One region of the Shewanella sp. HL-SH4 genome, then DNA from elsewhere that is predicted to be linked to it. Evidence: predicted binding sites of a transcription regulator. Region 1 holds the regulator's gene; the other holds the start of a gene.
The links. Region 1 encodes LexA, which represses DNA repair genes until DNA is damaged. Its sites were predicted from a motif close to TACTGTATNNNNATACAGTA; they were not measured.
Positions count from the first base shown of each region.

Region 2: the regulator LexA is predicted to act here: its motif matches at 1,919-1,938, upstream of ACRWQL_RS01185 (LexA family protein).

Region 1 covers NZ_CP195037.1:1,887,742-1,894,883, reverse strand. The annotation lists gene ACRWQL_RS09230 (cytochrome c oxidase subunit 3) at 1-128, opposite strand, end outside; gene ACRWQL_RS09225 (cytochrome c oxidase assembly protein) at 125-688, opposite strand; gene ctaD (cytochrome c oxidase subunit I) at 690-2,279, opposite strand; gene coxB (cytochrome c oxidase subunit II) at 2,290-3,861, opposite strand; gene ACRWQL_RS09210 (cell division inhibitor SulA) at 4,251-4,769, opposite strand; gene lexA (transcriptional repressor LexA) at 4,766-5,383, opposite strand; gene plsB (glycerol-3-phosphate 1-O-acyltransferase PlsB) at 5,634-7,142, shown strand, end outside.
Region 2 covers NZ_CP195037.1:37,632-44,773, reverse strand. The annotation lists gene ACRWQL_RS01195 (DUF885 domain-containing protein) at 1-753, shown strand, start outside; gene ACRWQL_RS01190 (phosphatase) at 954-1,706, opposite strand; gene ACRWQL_RS01185 (LexA family protein) at 1,948-2,367, shown strand; gene ACRWQL_RS01180 (Y-family DNA polymerase) at 2,370-3,626, shown strand; gene ACRWQL_RS01175 (hypothetical protein) at 3,893-4,162, shown strand; gene hsdR (EcoAI/FtnUII family type I restriction enzme subunit R) at 4,423-6,891, shown strand; partial or broken gene ACRWQL_RS01165 (N-6 DNA methylase) at 7,029-7,142, shown strand, end outside.

The DNA of each region.
Region 1 (7,142 bases):
CTGGCTTCAGTTGATAGTTGTTGTACGTAACTGCCTGCGCCAAAGGCGATTAAAAATAGGCCAATTGCACCAATGATAGGCCAGGCACTTTGTGCTGGCACATAATAGGTTTCATGCTTTGTGGTCATTTTGCTGCTCCTTGCTTTACACCACCGCCGACTTTGTCGGTAATGTCATAAAGGGTATAAGAGAGAGTCAATGTATGAATGGATTCTGGTAAATCAGGATCCACGTAAAAAACCAGTGGAAGTTCAGCGCTTGCTGATGCCGCTAGCGGTTGTTGATTAAAACAAAAACACTCTGTTTTATTAAAATAGGCTGCACCTTGACCTGGTGATACTGAAGGTATCGCCTGGCCAACCGTGTCTTTTGTCGATAAGTTTTTGGCATAAAACTTCGCATGGGTAAGCTCTCCAGGGTGCACTGTAATACGATTGACCTGAGGCTTAAATTCCCAAGACATATCGGATTGCACCTGCGCGACAAATTCAATGGTAACGGTGCGGCTTTTATCTACAATCACCGCTTGATAAGTGCTGGCGGTGCTTTGGGGTTTGCCATTAATCCCCAAGGCATCACATAGCACGTCATACAAAGGCACCAACGCAAAACCAAAGCCGAACATACCCACAGCGCCCAAAATAAGCAGGGTCAGTAATTTACGATTCGATTTTGTTGGCTGATTCATCTCATTTTATCTCTGGTGGGGTAGTAAACGAGTGATATGGAGCAGGACTCGGAAGGGTCCATTCCAATCCTTCAGCACCTTCCCATGGTTTATCTGGTGCTTTTTCACCACCTTTAATGCATTTAAGCACTACGGCTAAGAAAATAAACTGAGACAATCCAAAGGCAAATCCACCAATTGATACAATCTGGTTAACGTCGGCAAACTGAATTGCGTAATCAGGAATTCGACGTGGCATACCAGCAAGTCCTAAGAAATGCATTGGGAAAAACAGCACGTTAACCGAAATGACCGAGCACCAGAAATGCCATTTACCTAAGGTTTCGTTGTACATATGACCGGTCCACTTAGGTAACCAATAGTAAGCAGCGGCCATAATGGAAAATATTGCCCCAGTAACCAGTACGTAATGGAAATGAGCCACCACAAAATAGGTGTCATGGTACTGGAAATCTGCCGGTGTAATGGCCAGCATTAACCCTGAGAAACCGCCAATAGTGAACAAAATAATAAAGGCGATAGCAAACAGCATGGGCGTTTCAAACGTTAAAGAACCGCGCCACATGGTTGCTACCCAGTTAAATATTTTTACACCAGTTGGTACGGCAATCAGCATGGTGCAGTACATGAAGAACAGCTCTGCAAATACCGGCATACCCGTGGTGAACATATGATGTGCCCACACTAAGAATGACAGCACCGCAATACTGGCGGTCGCATATACCATTGACGAGTACCCAAATAGCTTCTTACGGCTAAAGGCGGGCACAATGGCAGAGATAATACCGAATGACGGTAAAATCATGATGTACACTTCAGGATGACCAAAGAACCAGAAAATATGCTGGAACATAACAGGGTCGCCACCACCTGCGGCATCAAAAAAGCTGGTGCCGAAGTATTTATCGGTTAACACCATGGTGACCACACCGGCCAGTACCGGCATTACCGCAATCAGCAAGAATGCGGTAATAAGCCATGTCCACACGAATAAAGGTAACTTCATCCATGTCATTCCTGGTGCGCGCATATTAACTATGGTCACAATCACGTTGATTGCGCCCATAATCGAGCTAATCCCCATAATGTGTATCGAGAACACAAACAGTGCTGTGCTATCTGGACTGTAGGTCGTAGATAAAGGCGCGTAGAATGTCCACCCAAAGTTAGGTCCACCGCCTTCCATAAATAATGTGCTAAGTAACATGGTAAAGGCGAAGGGTAAAATCCAAAAACTCCAGTTGTTCATGCGAGGTAATGCCATATCTGGCGCACCAATCATCATAGGTATTAGCCAGTTAGCTAAGCCGGTAAAGGCTGGCATAACAGCACCAAATACCATGATAAGGCCATGAACTGTGGTCATTTGATTGAAAAAGTTAGGTTCAACTAGCTGTAAGCCTGGTTGAAATAACTCAGCGCGGATCACCATTGCCATGGCACCGCCAGTTAGAAACATAATAAAACTAAACCATAAATACAAAGAGCCGATGTCTTTATGGTTAGTGGTTAGCAGCCAGCGCATAATGCCCTTAGGGGCACCATGATGATGGTCGTCATGGACTGCAGTATCGTGCGTAGATGTACTCATTAATTATCCCCTACTGTCCATGGCTATTGACATCGGCTGCTTGCACCGTATCGCCTGAGTTGTTACCCCATGCATTACGCTCGTAAGTGATCACCGCTGCCATTTGGCGAGGTGATAATGAACTGGCGAAAGCTTGCATCGCAGTGCCGGGTTTACCGTTGTGAACGATATTGATATGCGCATCAACAGGGCCAGTAATTATGGGACTACCAATCAATGATGGGAACGCACCAGGTAAACCTGCACCTGTTGCTTGATGACAAGCTGCACAAGACGATGTGTATACCTGTAGACCTTCGGTCATTAACTGCTCATAAGTTAATTCCGTCAAATCTACCTCTTTCACCTCGGCGACAATGTCGACAGCTTTGGTAACTGCAGCATTGACTTGCTCAGATGGTTCGGCAGATACAACTGCTTGAGTGCTGGTATTTGCTGGATTAGGTTCTGCTGCATTAATACCACTGGCAACATTGCTTACATCAACAGCCTGAATAACATCACCGGAGTCGTTCCCCCAAGCATTACGCTCATAGGTGACAACCGCGGCAATATCTTTGGCGGTTAACTGTTTTGCAAATGATTGCATTGCTGTTCCAGGCTTACCATTAAGCACAATATTAATATGGCCATCGACAGGCCCCTTAATGAGTGGGCTGCCAATAAGAGATGGGAATACACCGGGTAAGCCTGCACCATTAGGTTGGTGACATGCTGCACATGTAGAGAGGTAAATTTGTTCGCCTTTGGCCATTAACTCTTCTTTTGAAAGAGTTTCTGACAAGGCTGCTTGAGCCGCGGCAGCTGCATTATTGGCAAGCTGTTTTTGGTCTAAAAGCCACGCATCATATTCCGCTTCAGGCAACGCCTGAACCACAATAGGCATAAATCCATGGTCTTTGCCGCATAATTCAGCACATTGACCACGGTAAGTTCCTGCTTTATCAATTCGTGTCCAAGCTTCGTTAATAAAGCCTGGGTTAGCATCCTTTTTAACCGCAAAAGCTGGAACCCACCAAGAGTGGATAACATCATCTGATGTCATTAAAAAACGCACTTTCCGATTGAGAGGCAGTACCAAAGGTTTATCTACTTCTAATAAGTAGGTTGCGCTTTTAGTTTCATCACCGTCAATTTGGGTGCGAGGAGTGGATAAAATGCTATAGAACTCGACATCTTCATTAAAATAACTGTAATGCCATTTCCACTGCGAACCAGTGATCTTAATGGTTAAGTCCGCGTCAGACGGATCTTCCATAGCGATAAGGGTTTTAGTGGCTGGAATGGCCATACCAATTAAAATAACAAATGGGATCACGGTCCAAGCAATTTCTACTTTGGTACTTTCATGAAAATTTGCCGCGACCGCGCCTTTGGATTTACGATGATAGATCATTGAATAAATCATGATCCCGAACACCACAACACCAATAGCACAGCAAATATAAAGAATAATCATATGGAGGTCATAAACCTGGCCACTGATATTCGTTACACCCTTTGTCATGTTGAGGGGCATTTCGTTTGCCCCAAGTGGAGGTGCCATTAACACCGCCATTACACAATACAACCATTGCTTCACAAGACTTCTCCTCTGCCAATTGCGAATAGCAACTACAAAGAAGAGTCACACAGTAAGTCTCTGCTCTATGTAAACTCTTCGGTTCCCAAAAAAGCTTGATGACCTCAAAGTACCCTGGTGGTTGTAAGCGTGTAAGGCTTACGGATTTGTATTTATGTGCACCACGCTGGCACCTACAACTGAACCTATCAATTCTGATTTGACGCTTTTATCTGTCAGATAAAATCTAGACTGTAGCGTTTCAATTAGGTTAAAAATGTTTCAACCCTGTTAAATACATTACTTGTAGATTAAACATTGATCAAGATCACTTTTATAGCTAATTAACTGAAAGTTTGCATAAAAAAGCCCTGTACATAGACAGGGCTCAGTAAACACGGCGTTTAGTACTAATGAAATGAAGTGAAATTAATTGTTTTAACAGCATTATTTTGATATGAAATAATCGCTTTAGTTGCCAAATTAGTGCCTAAGTGAGTGCTTACATCTTCAATAACGACACCTAGTGCTCGGGCACTTTTTGCCACTAACTCTAATCGGCGACTGTCGCGTGCATCTAAAGGTTGAGTCCATGAAATAACGGCACTTGATGTACCACTGGTTAATGCTTTTTCCATTGCCCAAAGTGTTTCAATTTCATCCTTCGCATGTACTAACAATACGCGGTCCATTCTTACCCCGGCACTAGCTAACATCTGTTTATAATTAATATTGGCGGGGTTAATTAGCACAATCCAACGACCTTGCAGGCTTAGTTGTGCCAACTGGCTAGCATATTGACTGAGTTCCACTTTACCATTGGTTTCGGTTTGGAGTGTGGTGATAGGCTGCGCTAAATTAATATCTGCAGTTGGCAAATCTACCCATAAACCAGGATGACGAGGGGATGTACCCATTAGTTTGTTCATAACCATTCTCCAATACGAATTACACCAACTGCAAGCCCTTCAATAGTGAGGCTTTGGTAACTTAAATCGACTTCGATAGGTGCATACGCTTCATTTTCAGCGTGCAAATATACGACATTGCCTTTTTTCTCAAAACGTTTCACTGTCACATCATCTTCAACACGAGCAACAACGACCTGGCCATTTCTGGCTTGCTGTATTTTATGAACGGCGAGTAAATCACCCTCTAAAATGCCGATGTTTTTCATGCTGTCACCGCGAACCCTTAACAAAAAGTTTGCGGCAGGTTTAAACATATTAGGATCAACTTGATAGTATTGTTCTACATGCTCTTGCGCTAAAATAGGTTCACCTGCAGCGACTTGTCCAATTAAAGGTAAACCTGTTTCTTCAGGTTCATCTTCTTGGGTTAATCGTATTCCACGGGATGTGCCGGGCATGATTTCAATAAACCCTTTTTTAGCCAAGGCTTTTAAATGCTCTTCAGCGGCATTTGCGCTTTTGAAACCTAGGCGCGTAGCTATTTCTGCACGAGTAGGTGGCATACCAGTTTCAGAGATATTGTTTTTAATAAGCTCTAAAATTTCAGCTTGGCGTGGTGTTAAGGGTCTCATGTTATTTCCTGTCTTTCTATACAGTAACTGTCATTATATACAGTGTTTGTGTTTGCGCAAGTATTCACCAATTATTTTTTAATTTTATTATTTTTAACGGCTTTTTTATTATATGTATCAATTGCATGCTTCAATTTATTTGTTCTTGAATTTAAAAGCATTGTTTGATGTGTACAGCCTATAGTGAAAGGTAACCAGTTTCTGGTATCCTATGCGCCCATATTAAAAGGGCTTTATTGCGAATATTATTATGTCAAAACCAGATTCAATCATGCTTAGACTGCTGCGTAGGGTGCAAAAGCTGATGGTGCAAACGATAGTTGTGCCACATGACCCATTTGCAGATCTAAACTTCGATCCAGACAAGCCCATTGTTTATGTCATGAAGACAGAGTCGATCAGTGACACTGCAGCATTAAGCGAAATGACCCAAGGCTTAGGCTTACCAAGTCCTTATGCGCCATTACAACTTGATGGTATGAAAGTGCCACGAGTTGTTTGTTTAGAGGGGCGAAAGCCTATTATTGGTAAGCGTGAGGGTGGTGAGAAGTTTTTAAACTGTTTTACCAGTTTATTAGCGCTCCACCGTCAGCAGCCTGAACTAGATATCCAACTTGTGCCAGTAAGTCTTTATTGGGGCCGTACTCCAGGCAAAGAAGATGACACGATGAAAGCTGCTGTGCTTGAACGTGAGAATCCAACCTGGTTACGTAAATGGTTAATGATTCTATTTCTAGGTCGCCATAGTTTTGTGCAGTTCTCTAACGCAATGTCATTACGCTACTTAGCCGATGAACATGGTACTGATGAAGCCATTGCCCATAAATTAATTCGGGTGGCTCGAGTACATTTTCGCCGTCAACGTAAAGTTATGACTGGACCACAACTGCCTAACCGTCAAGCTCTGTTTGCTTCGTTATTAAAGTCTGAATCGATCAATAAGGCCATTGAAGAAGAAGCGGCAAACAAGAAGATTTCCAAAGAAAAAGCACGTGAAACTGCGATTGAGTATCTGGACGAAATCGCGGCCGACTATTCAGATAGTTTAGTACGTATTGCTGAGCGTTTTCTAACCTGGTTATGGAATAAGCTATACAGTGGTATTAACATCAAAGGCGCTGAGCAAGTGCGCCAACTGCATCATGACGGTCATGAAATTGTATATGTGCCTTGTCATCGCAGCCACATGGACTATTTACTGCTGTCTTATATTTTGTATTACCAAGGTATGGTGCCGCCGCACATTGCAGCCGGTATCAACTTAAACTTCTGGCCTGCAGGCCCAATGTTCCGTCGTGGTGGTGCATTTTTCATTCGCCGTAGTTTTAATGGCAACAAACTGTATACCGCTATTTTTCGTGAGTATTTAGATCAACTGTTTGCTAAGGGCTACGCCGTTGAATACTTTACCGAAGGTGGTCGTTCACGCACTGGTAGATTGCTTGCGCCTAAAACCGGTATGTTAGCCATGACAATTAACAGTGTACTGCGTGGTATTGAGCGGCCGGTGACGTTAGTGCCTGTTTATCTCGGTTATGACCACGTGATGGAAGTGGCTACTTACCATAAAGAATTAAGTGGTAAGAAAAAAGAGAAGGAATCGCTTTGGCAGGTATTTGGCGCTATTCGAAAGCTGGGTAATTTTGGCCAGGGTTACGTAAACTTTGGCGAGCCAATCAATTTACAAAACTTTTTGAAACAGCAATCTCCTGATTGGCGTGAAGAAATTGCCAAAGATCCTGACCAGAAACCATCATGG
Region 2 (7,142 bases), 1.9 Mb from region 1:
CTTGAAGGTATTATTACTGCGCAAGCGGTTGTCGACTTACCAAAACGTAATATGATTATGCGTCTTGCCAGCGATGCAGAGGCTGCGGGCAGCCCAGCGCCGCATATGTTGCCACCCCCGTTTATTGGTAACACTGGCGAGCAAGGTCAATTTGTACTGACAACCGGCAACCCCGCATTAAGTGGTGATGCCGCTTATGATGACTTTAACTTTAACGCGGTTGCGTACACATTAAGTGCTCACGAAGGTCGACCAGGACATGAACTGCAATTTGCCGTCATGCTGGAGCAAGGTGTGTCATTGGCTCGAGTGTATTATGCGTTTAATAGCGTCAACGTAGAAGGTTGGGCACTTTATGCTGAAGCTGAAATGCTGCCTTATTTACCCATTGAAGGCCAACTCATCGCCTTGCAACATCGACTATTACGTAACGCCCGTGCCATGTTAGACCCGATGCTAAATTTAGGGTTAGCCACCAAAGAGCAGGCTTACAATTTATTAAGCAATGATGTGGTGTTCTCAAAAGCCGCAGTAAAACAAGAAGTAGACCGTTACACCATGCGCATGCCTGGACAGGCGGGCAGCTACTTTTATGGTTTATCAAGGTTACTTGAAATAAGAGCCGATGTTGAATTGGCCTTGGGTGACAAATTTGACCGTTTAGCCTTTAATAACTTCGTGCTAGAACAAGGCTTAATTCCACCACACTTAATGGCTGAAGCAGTTAAACAACGTTTTTTAACCCAAAACTAATCTATTACGCGAGCTATACGGTCAGCGATAAGCTCAGCGATAAGCTCAGCGATAAGCTCAGCGATAAGCTCAGCGATAAAAATCCCATTTAAAGAGCACTTTAATGGGATTTTTTATTTAACATTCAATTCATTACTCGCGCGCACAAACGCCATAACACTCACCATGCACTCACATTAAAGCTGATGCAGTGACTCATTTTATGGCGAATCGATTAACACCGCGTATTCATCTAAATTGGTGTGGCCTCTTGCCGTTAAAAATGACAGTAATGCTTCAGGGCTGCGATTTAATAATCGCTCGATTGGAAAATCCACTGCATCAATAACTTCAATGCACTTTTCAAAGCCGCCCAAGCTAAATGCAACGTGAGAGTCCGATCCCATCACTAATAATCCGCCAGCGTGTTTCACTGCACTCGCAATGTCAGTGCAGTTAGCTAAACTGCCTTTACGAGAGGTTAAGAAAGACGAGTTATTAATTTCAAGCGCGACATTGTGCTCAGCGGCGGCTTTCGCAACCCGTTTAATGTCAATCGGATATGACGGATTCCCGGGGTGGGTAATGATGTCAACGTGGCCACTTTCAATGCAATTGATAAGTGCTTGTGTATGCGCTTCTTGGCTAGATGGTCGAAATACCGGCTCATGAAAACCCGCCAAGACAATATCGAGATCGGTTAAATAGCTGCCGTAAAAATCAATTTCACCTAGATCATTTTTTATATTTGCTTCAATACCGCGCAGCATACCAACACCATCCACAATTCTTGGCAATACTCGCATATTCACAAAATGCCAAAAGTGGGGCGCATCTGCCATGTCAGGCCCATGATCAGTAATAGCAAAAAGTTTAATGCCTTTAGTTTTGGCTATCGAAAAATAGTCATGAACAGTACTGTATGCATGGGTTGAAGCTATGGTGTGTGCGTGGGTATCAACAGAGAATTTAATCACGGATCTGGCTCTCTTTATTAAAAATATAAACAAACAGTTTACGCTGTAAAGCATCTATTCTCTATGAAATATACGCGGTTTAGACCATTCATAAATCGCCTCCGACTTAAATTACCTTGTTGATTGATCTTGCCCTAAAGCTAAAAAATAGGGTGATGATTTTTTGATTTTAATTAAAAACTGGCAATAATCCTTCAATATAATACAATAGCTGTATATTTATACAGTGGTGTTTATTATGCGCATTATTCCTATTCATGCCAGTGCGGGGATTACCGGTTTTGAGAGTCCTGCATCTGAGTATTTACAGTTATCGTTAAGCCTAGATGAACTATTGATTGAACATCCTAATGCCACTTTTATTGGTGTCGCAAGTGGTGACTCAATGCAGGGCGTCGGTATTTTTTATGGCGACCTATTGATTGTTGATCGCCATGAAACCGCCCGTCATGGTGATGTGATTGTTGCCAATTTTAATGGTGAGTTTGTGTGTAAAATTCTGGATAAAAACCGCAGGTTATTATTATCATCTAATGAGTTATATCAGCCGCAAGCGATAAACTATTATGATTCATTCAATATTGAAGGCGTGGTGATTCGCTCTATTCGTTGTCATCGCCAAAGCCCTTTACTGGCTAGCTCGCCCCAGGTGAGTTAACCATGTTTGCTTTAGTTGATGCTAATTCATTTTATTGCAGTGCAGAGCAAGTCTTTCGTCCAGACTGGCGCGGTAAACCCATTATAGTGTTGAGTAATAACGACGGCTGCATAGTTGCGGCTAACCGTCAGGCTAAAGAGCTTGGCGTACCAAAGTTTTCGCCTTACTTTCAGGTTAAGCACTTGTGCCAACAAAAAGGCGTTATAGCCTGCTCAAGTAATTACGAACTCTATGCCGATTTATCGATGAAAATGATGAGTATCATTGGCCGTTTTGCCCCCGAACAGCATGTGTATTCCATCGATGAAAGCTTTCTTTCATTCAAGCAGTGTTATCCCGCCATTCAATGTTTACGCACCCAGGGTCAATTAATTCGTCGTGCAGTATGGAAAGAAGCGCGTCTGCCGGTTTGCGTGGGCATGGGACCCACCTTAACCTTAGCGAAAGTGGCCAATCATGCCGCGAAGAAAATACAAGTCTACAAAGGTGTTTGTGTGATTGATAACGAGCCTGAGCGAATAGCTATTTTACAATCAATGAGTACCGGTGATGTTTGGGGAGTTGGTCGGCGTATTAGTAAAAAATTAGCTTTAATGAATATCAATAGTGCACTTGAACTGGCCAATATGCCAGCAGGATTAGCACGTAAACAATTCAGCATTGAAATTGAACGTACAGTGCGCGAGTTAAACGGCCAGGTATGTAAAGTATGGGATGAGGCGAGGGCAGATAAGCAACAAATTTTTTCTACCCGCAGTGTCGGTGAGCGTATTGTTGATTATGACTCATTGCTGCAAGCATTAAGTAAACATGTTGGTATTGCGGCGGTAAAGGCACGCAAGCAGGGTTCAGATTGCAAAACAATGATGCTGTTTGCCAGTAACTCACCCTATGATGACCATCCCGTCAACTTCAAAGTACTCGTATCATTTGCATGCCCGACAAATTGTACCAAAGAGTTAACCCAGGCCATGAGCAACGCAGCAGTAAAACTATTTAGAACCGGTGTTCACTATTACAAAATTGGCGTAGGTCTGCTTGATTTAAGCTGTGAAAAACACACCCAATTCGATTTATTTAACCCACCTAAAGCTAATCCAGCATTGATGAAAACGCTTGATGCTATCAATCAACGCTATGGCACAGATACCTTATTTGTAGCCGCTCAAGGCATTGAACATAAATGGGCCATGCGACGAGAATTACTGACGCCGCAATACACAACCGACTGGAAAAGCTTGCCATTCATTAAGTGCTAAAGAGTAAGCTAATTTAAAAATCGTAAGGTAACTTGCACTGGCTGAACATTCCGAAACGAAGATAAAAGTGTTAGTCGATGATATTGTCGTCTCAAAAAATGTCGTTACGGTGCACAAAATCCAATCAGATTATCAACACAGGTAAATTTTACTCAACCTTGACGTTACATTCTTGACAGCAATGCTCAAATAATGCGGAGTTTACGCTATTGCTTGCACCATGCTTGCGGCATAATGACGTTAAGTATTTAAACAGAGTCGTTATAATGGATAATCAGCAAGATAGTTACATGACTGAAGAAACGCTCATTGAAGTCGTCGAAAATCAAATCGCCGACAGTGAACCCAAAAAAGTAAAAGAAACCCTAATGCGTTTAGTCATGACAGGTACACCGCGTGAAGACGCTATTCAATTGATGGCTTGCGCGTTGGCTATCGAAGTTTTCGATGTCATGAAAAATGGTGCCTCTTTTAACGAAATACGTTATAGCCAGCATTTGGATGCACTACCGAATATAGATTGGATGGAAGATTAATAACTCATAAATTCCTGTTTGACTTGAACAGTACAACTCGTGTGTCGTTTTATTAATGAGAAAACCTAGTGAAGCCATCTTATGTGCAATCTAATATCAAGATCCTTCGTTAACATCCAACAATCTAAATGTTTAGTCAACATCACGTTTTTACATTTTTAAGTTCTGTATCTGCATGTAATCATTGGTGATACTCAGACTTTGTGGCAAAATCATTTATATTGCAGTTTGATGTTGTGCTAGAAGGATCTAGATCTCGTATGAGTATCAATAAAGCCAAGCTTACCGAAACCGATATTATCTCTAAATACATCATGCCAGCTATCAAAAACGCTGGGTGGGATGATATGTCGCAAATTCGCCAAGAGGTGAAATTGCGTGACGGTAAAGTCATTGTGCGTGGTCAATTGGGTGTGCGTAAAACGGTTAAGTCTGCTGATATCGTGCTGTATCACAAACCCAGTATGCCGCTTGCTGTTATCGAAGCTAAAGCAAACAAGCATGAAGTGGGTAAAGGCATGCAACAGGGGCTAGATTATGCCCGTTTGCTTGAAGTTCCTTTTATTTTTGCCTCCAATGGCGATGGCTTTATCTTCCATGATAAAACCAAGCTCGGGACTAGCGAAGCGCACCAACTCGAAACAGAAATCCGCTTAGTAGACTTTCCATCACCACAAGAATTATGGAATAAGTACTGCGTGTGGAAAGGTTATACCCAAACCCAATTACCTATTATCAATCAAGAATATCATGATGATGGCACGGGTAAGCACCCTCGTTATTATCAACTGCAAGCCATTAATAAAACCATTGAAGCTATTTCATCGGGTAAAGACCGCGTGTTACTTGTCATGGCGACCGGTACGGGTAAAACCTACACCGCATTTCAAATCATCTGGCGTTTATGGAAGTCTCGAGCCAAGAAGCGCATCTTGTTTTTAGCCGACCGCAACATTTTGGTAGACCAAACTCGCATTAATGATTTTCAGCCCTTTGGCACTTCAATGACCAAAATCACTGGGCGCACGGTTGATCCTGCATTTGAAATTCATTTAGCCTTATACCAAGCATTAACCGGCCCTGAAGAAAGCCAAAAAGCCTTTAAACAAGTCGACCCAGACTTTTTCGACCTAATCATTATCGACGAGTGCCACCGTGGTAGCGCTTCAGAAGACAGCGCCTGGCGTGAAATTTTAGAATATTTCAGCAGCGCGGCCCAAGTTGGCCTTACCGCCACCCCTAAAGAAACAGATCAGGTATCAAACTCTGACTACTTTGGTGAGCCTGTCTATACCTATTCACTCAAAGAAGGCATTGAGGATGGATTCCTAGCGCCCTATAAAGTGGTGCGCGTCGATATCGATGTTGATTTACAAGGTTGGCGCCCCACAAAAGGCCAAATCGATAACAATGGTGAAGTGATAGAAGACAGAATCTATAACCAAAAAGACTTCGACCGCACCATGGTAATTGATGAACGCACCCAATTGGTTGCCGAAACCATTACCAACTATTTAAAACGTACCGACCCGATGGCCAAAACTATCGTGTTTTGTAACGATATTGATCACGCCGATCGCATGCGCCGTGCTATTGCTAATCTTAACCCTGAGCAAATGGCCAAGAATGAAAAGTACGTGATGAAAATCACCGGTGACGATGAGCTTGGCAAAGCGCAGTTAGACAACTTCATTAATCCCAAAAAAGCCTATCCTGTTATTGCAACCACCTCAGAACTAATGTCTACAGGGGTAGATGCTAAAACCTGTAAGTTAGTGGTGCTGGATCAAAACATTCAGTCCATGACCAAATTTAAGCAGATTATTGGCCGAGGCACCCGTATTGACGACCGATACGGCAAGCTGTGGTTCACCATTCTGGACTTTAAAAAAGCCACCGAATTATTTGCCGACGAACGCTTTGATGGGACACCAGAAAAAATCATTAAAGTGACCCCTGAAGACATCGAAGATGAAAATGTTGATATTGACTCTGTTGACGACGATCTAAATGGTAATAACGGTGCGGCAGACAATCAAGGTGACTACCAAGATGATGAATCTGATGCGACTCAAAATGACACGATAAATAATCCTCAAGGCGATGGTAGCTTTGACGATGGTGAATGGGACGAAGGTGAAACCCGTAAAATCAACAAGTACCGCGTGTCAGGTGTGACTGTCAGCAAAGTGGCTGAACGAGTGCAGTATTACGAAAGCGACGGTAAATTAGTCACCGAATCATTTAAAGATTACACCCGCAAAACCATGGCTAAGCAGTTTAGCTCACTCGATGAGTTCGTTAAGCGCTGGAATGAATCTGATCGTAAACAAGCGGTAATTGATGAACTGGCACTGGAAGGTATTATTTGGTCAGCTTTAGAGGAAGAAGTGGGTAAAGACATGGACCCTTTCGACATGATTTGCCACGTGGTGTACGACCAACCCCCATTAACTCGAAAAGATCGCGCAAACAATGTGCAAAAGCGCAATTACTTCACCAAATACTCAGACACTGCACAAGCCGTACTGCAAAATTTACTGGTAAAATATGCCGATGTCGGCGTGCAAGAAATTGAAAACATGCAAGTGCTTAAAGTCGCGCCGTTTACCGAGTACGGCAATTTGAGTGAGATCGTTAAAAAAGGCTTTGGCGGCAAACAAGAATACGAGCAAGCCATCAGTGAATTAGAAGCGCAGATTTATCAAATTCATCAGCAATCAGCCTAGCATCTGTTCTTGCATAAGCACTTTGGCAAAGTAGGTTGAATAAGCGCTTAATATTAGCTCTGTTTGTTAAAAATAAGACACAACATCATTTTATACTGCGGCCAATAACAGCCGCAGTAACCATTTAAGAGAATACTATGTCTATCAGTTCAGCAATTAAATCCATCCAAGATATTATGCGTAAAGATGCCGGTGTCGATGGCGACGCCCAGCGATTAGGGCAAATGTCTTGGTTGCTATTCTTAAAAGTA